Linked DNA regions of Nitratireductor mangrovi. Each later gene encodes a partner of the first gene's protein in a complex. Links are inferred from orthologs where the notes say so. Each region holds a gene or a part of one and is shown in the gene's direction. Other genes may lie near its edges. The genes, in order: FQ775_RS01430 and xseA.

Evidence for each region.
Region 2: the proteins of FQ775_RS01430 (region 1) and xseA are in contact, whole or in part, in a cryo-EM structure (PDB 8TXR), measured with the Escherichia coli proteins. The link is inferred for Nitratireductor mangrovi from one-to-one orthologs.

What each region holds. Positions count from the first base shown.
Region 1 is NZ_CP042301.2:302,069-305,121, forward strand. Bases 1-2,737 are described here. They hold FQ775_RS01430 (exodeoxyribonuclease VII small subunit), read left to right. Parts: upstream 1-1,111; coding sequence 1,112-1,363; downstream 1,364-2,737. Other genes in these bases: FQ775_RS01420 (hypothetical protein), read left to right, coding at 1-90; FQ775_RS01425 (histone deacetylase family protein), read left to right, coding at 182-1,108; FQ775_RS01435 (DUF2277 domain-containing protein), read left to right, coding at 1,411-1,677; FQ775_RS01440 (pirin family protein), read left to right, coding at 1,756-2,676. Outside these bases: dxs (1-deoxy-D-xylulose-5-phosphate synthase), read left to right, coding at 2,749-3,053. UniProt on the Escherichia coli protein: Bidirectionally degrades single-stranded DNA into large acid-insoluble oligonucleotides, which are then degraded further into small acid-soluble oligonucleotides.
Region 2 is NZ_CP042301.2:2,565,002-2,568,228, forward strand. The notes cover bases 212-3,122. They hold xseA (exodeoxyribonuclease VII large subunit), read left to right. Parts: upstream 212-845; coding sequence 846-2,399; downstream 2,400-3,122. Other genes in these bases: FQ775_RS12595 (amidase family protein), read right to left, coding at 212-681; FQ775_RS12605 (DUF1127 domain-containing protein), read left to right, coding at 2,585-2,725. Outside these bases: more of FQ775_RS12595, read right to left, coding at 1-211; FQ775_RS12615 (phasin), read right to left, coding at 3,209-3,227. UniProt on the Escherichia coli protein: Bidirectionally degrades single-stranded DNA into large acid-insoluble oligonucleotides, which are then degraded further into small acid-soluble oligonucleotides.

The sequences.
Region 1 (3,053 bases):
GCGGAAGCCTCGCGGCATTTCCGCGACCTCGTCGACAAGGCCCGTGGCGCGGTTACCGGCGCCGCCGGCAGGGGGACCGCGCCGGCCTGACAATCCGCCGGCTCGAAATTCCCTGTGTGCGGCGGTTGGCGCATTCGCGGGGGCAGGTGGCCAAACGCGTCACAGTCGCTAAGATCAACGGATGGTTACACGCGTCTATTCCAATCCGATCTTCCTCGAGCACCTGACCCCTTCCGGCCACCCGGAACGCCCTGACAGGCTGCGCGCCATCGCCAAGGTTCTCGAACATGATGTCTTCGACGATCTCGATCGCGTCGAGGCCCCTGAGGGCGACGCCGAGACAATCCTCTACGCCCATCCCGAGGACTATCGGGATGCCATCATGGCGGCAATTCCCGAGCAGGGGATCGCGCGCGTCGACGCCGACACCTCGGTGAGCCCGAAAAGCTGGCAGGCGGCTCTCGCCGCCATCGGCGCCGCCAACGCGGCCGTCGACGACGTCTTTTCGGGTGCGGCCGACAATGTTTTCGTCGCCGCTAGGCCGCCGGGCCATCATGCCGAGAAGCATCGCGCCATGGGCTTTTGCCTCTTCAACAATGCCGCGATCGCCGCCCGCCACGCGCAAAAGGCGCATGGCGCCGAGCGGGTCGCGATCGTTGATTGGGACGTTCACCACGGCAACGGCACCCAGGACGTGTTCTGGGACGATCCGAGCGTGCTTTATTGCTCCACCCACCAGATGCCGCTCTATCCGGGAACCGGCGCCCGTGACGAGACTGGCGCCGGCAACATCGTCAATGCGCCGCTGTCGCCCGGCGATGGCGCCGACGTGTTCCGGGAGGCGTTTTCGTCGCGGGTTCTGGCGGCGATCGATTCGTTCCAGCCCGACCTGATCATCGTTTCGGCGGGATTTGACGCGCATCACCGTGATCCGCTGGCTGAAATCAACCTGTCGGAAGAGGATTTCGACTGGGCCACCGGTCAACTGATGGACCACGCAGGCCGACATGCGGGCAACCGCCTTGTCAGCCTGCTGGAAGGCGGTTACGACCTCGAGGGACTGGCCTTGTCGGTCGCGGCCCACGTCGGACGCCTGATGAGAGGATGAGAGATGCCGGAACAGCCCAACGAGGACGTCAAGGCGATGAGCTTCGAGGACGCGCTTGCCGCGCTCGAACGTATCGTCGACGACCTCGAAAAGGGCGACGTGCCGCTCGAGCAGTCGATCACCATCTATGAGCGCGGCGAGGCGCTGAAGCGTCATTGCGAAAAGCTGCTCAAGGCCGCAGAGGCGAAGGTCGAGAAGATCCGCCTGTCGCGCGAGGGGCGGCCCGAGGGTGTCGAGCCGCTCGACGGTGAGTGAACCGCAATTGAACCCGGGGGCGGGAAACCGGACCAAGGGAGCACACCATGTGCCGCAATATCAGGACATTGCATAATTTCGAGCCACCGGCGACCGATGACGAGATTCGCGCAGCCGCACTGCAATTCGTACGCAAGGTGAGCGGCTCGACCAGGCCTTCGAAGCGCAACGAGGAGGTCTTCGACCGCGCCGTCGACAGGATCGCCGCCTGCGTCCACGAGCTTCTCGACGGGCTGGAAACCGCGCAGCCGCCGAAGGATCGCGAACTCGAGGCCGCCAAGGCGCGGGCGCGCTCGGCAGCCCGCTTCGCCTGAACCGTCAGGCCTGACGGGCTATGCGGCCTGCCCGCGCAGGCATATGCTCGAGCATGCACGAGTGAAGCGGGGCTGACCATGAGCTTCTTTCCAGGAAACGATCCCAAGCCGGGCGATGCCTTTGCCTGCGATGCCATCGAATTGATGGTCATCCCCAGCGCCCGTGACATCGGCGGCTTCGAGGTCCGGCGCGCGCTGCCGACCGCGCGCCGCCGGCTCGTCGGGCCGTTCATCTTCTTCGACCGCATGGGTCCAGCGATCCTGCGGGCCGACCAGGCCATCGACGTGCGCCCGCATCCCCATATCGGGCTGGCGACGGTGACCTACCTTTTCGACGGCCGCATCCGGCACCGTGATTCGCTCGGCACCGAGATGGTGATCGAGCCCGGCGACGTGAACCTGATGACGGCCGGGCGCGGCATCGTCCATTCCGAGCGCTCGCCTGAGGAGACGCGCGGCCATCCGAGCTCGCTATCCGGCCTGCAGACCTGGCTCGCGCTTCCCGACGACGGCGAGGAGGTAGCGCCGGTCTTCGAGAACACGCCCATGGACGCCCTTCCGGAGATCGATGCCGACGGTGTCACCGGCCGCATCGTTATCGGCGCGTTCGAGGGGGTGAAATCGCCGGTTCGCACAGCCTCCGAGACGCTTTACGCCGATCTCCGCCTGGCGCCGGGCGCAAGCGTCAGGATCCCGTCCGATGCCGAGGAGCGCGCCCTCTATGTGCTTGACGGCACTGTCATCATTTCCGGCGACCGTTTTCCGGCCGACCGCCTGTTGGTGCTGCGTCCGGGAGATGAAATCATCGTTTCGTCCGAAGAGGGCGCGCATTTCATGCTTTTCGGCGGCGCCTCGCTGGGGTCGCCGCGTCATATCTGGTGGAACTTCGTCTCGTCATCGAAAGAACGCATCGAGCAGGCAAAGGAGGAGTGGCGCACGGGCCGCTTCGATATCGTGCCGGGCGACGAGGAAGAGTTCATCCCGCTACCCGAGGCCTGACCCGCGCTGATTGGGCGCGTTTACTTTCGTCAAGCGAGGCCCTATCTCCGATAGGTCAGACAAGAAAATGCAATGAACACCATTTCGCCTCCGCAAACGCCGCTGCTGGACAGGGTCCGGTTGCCCTCGGACCTGAAGGCCGTTCCGGAAGACCAGCTTCCGCAGCTTGCCGACGAACTGCGGTCCGAACTGATCGATGCCGTTTCCAAGACCGGCGGCCATCTCGGCGCCGGGCTCGGCGTTGTCGAACTCACGGTGGCCATCCACTATGTCTTCGACACGCCGCGCGACCGCCTCATCTGGGATGTTGGCCACCAGGCCTACCCGCACAAGATCCTCACCGGTCGGCGCGAACGCATCCGCACGCTGCGGCAGGA
Region 2 (3,227 bases), 2.3 Mb from region 1 along the record:
GCGCGCGATGATGCCCTGGACGGACATCATCTGGGCAAGCAGCCCGCGCTCGGCCTTGGCCGAGGGATTGTAAGCGGGCACCCGGCCGAGCCCGGGTTTCACCGTCGCCGCTCCCGTCGCCGCGCAGGGGAAGCGGAGCGAGCCGCCGATGTCGTTGCCATGCGCGAGCGCACCCATGCCGGACATCACCGCCGCCGCCGCGCCGCCGGACGAGCCGCCGGGCGACGCCTCGTCGTCCCACGGGTTGAGGGTACGGCCGTGCAGTTCGTTGTCGGTCGTGGCGCGGAAGGAGAACTCAGGCGTGTTGGTGCGGCCGATGATCACCGCACCCGCATTCTTCAGATTGCGAACGATCGGCGCGTCGTCGGGCGCCACGACCTCCCTGAAGGCGGCAACGCCGTTGGGGGTCGCCCTGCCCTTCTGATCGACATTTTCCTTGATCGTCACCGGTACGCCATGCAGCGGCCCGACCGGCCCGCTCTCGGCGAACCTGACGTCGAGCCGGCGTGCCTCCTCGATCGCGGCATCGCCAAGATCGTCGACGACGGCGTTGATGCGGCCGTTGCGGGCACGCATGCGCTCCACGCTGGCACCGACGGCGGCCTCGGCCGATATCTTCCTGGCCCGGACAGCCTCGGCAAGGTCGCAGGCACTCAATTGCCAGATCGCGCGTTCACTCATGTTTCCCCGCTGGTCGGTCGCTGCCGCGAATGCGGCTCCGTTTCGCTGCTGTTTGGGTAGCCGGTAAGGACAGCACCGGCAAGCGGCAGCAGCATGGCGGGACTGAGCCAGCGCAAACTCCAGCGGGGCTTGACTTGCGGCGGCCCGCTTTCCCGAATGGGCGGATGAACGATTCTCCCACCAATGCGGCGGAATTCACCGTCTCGGAAATCTCCGGCGCGCTGAAGCGCACGGTCGAGGACGCGTTTGGCAATGTGCGCGTGCGCGGCGAGATTTCCGGCTATCGCGGCCCGCATTCCTCCGGCCACGCCTATTTCGCGCTGAAGGACGAGCGCGCGCGGCTCGAGGCGGTGATCTGGCGCGGCACCTTCGCCAGACTGAAGATTCGCCCCGAGGAAGGCATGGAGGTGATCGCGCAGGGGCGGCTCACCACCTATCCCGGCTCGTCGAAGTACCAGATCGTCATCGACAGCCTGGAGCCGGCCGGCGCCGGCGCGCTGATGGCGCTGCTGGAAGAACGCCGCCGCAAGCTGGCGGCCGAAGGCCTTTTCGACGACCAGCGCAAGAAAAGGCTGCCCTACCTGCCGCGCGTCATCGGCGTCGTCACCTCGCCGACCGGCGCCGTCATCCGCGATATCCTGCACCGCATCGCCGACCGCTATCCGCTGCACGTGATCGTGTGGCCGGTGCGCGTCCAGGGCGAGACCACCGGCGCCGAAGTCGCCAGCGCGGTTGCCGGCTTCAACGCCCTGCCGCCGGACGGGGCGATCGCCCGGCCGGATCTCATCATCGTGGCGCGCGGCGGCGGCAGCCTCGAGGACCTCTGGGGCTTCAACGACGAGGACGCGGTGCGCGCGGTCGCCGCATCCGACATTCCGGTGATTTCGGCCGTCGGCCACGAAACCGACTGGACCCTGATCGACCATGCCGCCGACACGCGCGCGCCGACCCCGACCGGGGCGGCCGAACTCGCGGTCCCGGTGCGGGCCGAACTCGAGGCGACGCTGGCCAGCCTCTCGGCGCGGCTTTCCGGCGCGGTGTCACGCAATGGCGAACGCAAGCGCCAGGCGCTGCGGGCGGCGGCACGCGCCCTGCCCTCAGTCGACCAGCTGCTCGGCCTGCCCCGCCGCCGCTTCGACGAGGCGGCAAGCCGGCTGTCGCGCGGGCTCAGCGTCAATGTGGAGAACAAGAAGCTGCGGCTTGGCGGCCTGCGGCTTGCGCCGGCGACGCTTGAACGGCGCCTCGGAGAGGCGCGGCGCCACGTTTCGCGCGCCGCAACCCGGCTGCCGGCCGCGCATCAGAACGTGCTGCGCGATCACCGCGCACGGCTGGCGGCCCCGGTGGCGCGGCTGCGGCCGGAACCGCTTGCCGCGCGGCTCGGCGGCGCGCGCGACATGCTCGCCAATGCCGGCCGCCGCGCCGACCGCGCCATCGCCGCCTCCGGCGAAGGACGGCGGCGGACGCTGGCGCAGGCGACAAGGCTTCTTGAGACGATCTCCTACAAATCGGTGCTGGCGCGCGGCTTCGCGCTGGTCACCGATGCCAAGGGGCTGCCGGTCAAGCGCGCCGCCGATCTTGGCGCCGGAGACCAGGTCGCGCTGCAGTTTGCCGATGCGGCCGCCAATGCCGTGATCGTCGGCGGCGACGGGGCGGCCGAGCGCAAGCCGCGCAAGGTGGCCGAGAAGCCCGTGCCGGCCGGCCAGGGCTCGCTTTTCTAGCGGTTATCTACAGGCCTTGAATTACGCGAAACGGTGTGGCTGGGCGGCCTTGGCGCCGCCGATTTCCGGCCTCTGCGAGCCCTGCAAAAATTGCATTCGACCTATGCGGTTTCAGCGCTTCTTTGCGACAGGCGCATGACTATCTACCCGCTGTCGAACAACAACATCGAATGTGAGCAAAAGCCGTGAGCATCATCCGCAACTACCGCAACTGGCGACGCTATCGTCACGCCGTCGGCGAGTTGAGCCGCCTGTCGGACCGCGAGCTCGACGATATCGGCATCACCCGCGCCGAGATCCCGCTCGTCGCGCGCAAGACGGTCTGACCGTCCAACAGTTTCCGGCGGGTTGGTTCCTCCCGTTCCCGCCGGCCAGGATGGCAGGTCATCCTCCTCCCTGAACGACCCGCCATCCGAAATGTGAAGGCCCGCCGGTTTCCTCCCCCGGCGGGCCTTTTGCGTTTGGCATGCCGGAGCAACACGAAGGTTGCCGCAAGGCCGAGGCGGCGCGGGGTTTCGAAAGGAAGGGAAAAGCTGGAAATGGTACGGTTGGCTGGGCTCGAACCAGCGACCCCCAGATCCACAATCTGGTGCTCTAACCAACTGAGCTACAACCGCACTGGCCTCGTTGCGAGACGAGTGTGCAAATACGTTCAAACAGCCGCGAATGCAAGGCCGGAACACGCCCGGCGCGGAAAGGAAAAGGCCGGCGCCAGCCGGCCTTCCAATGAACGGCCGCGGCGATTGCCAGGGCCGTTCGCGGGGTTGCGGAGGGAGGAGGAAACCGCTTCCCCGATGAGATGCGGCCGATCAGGCGACCTTGAGGTCC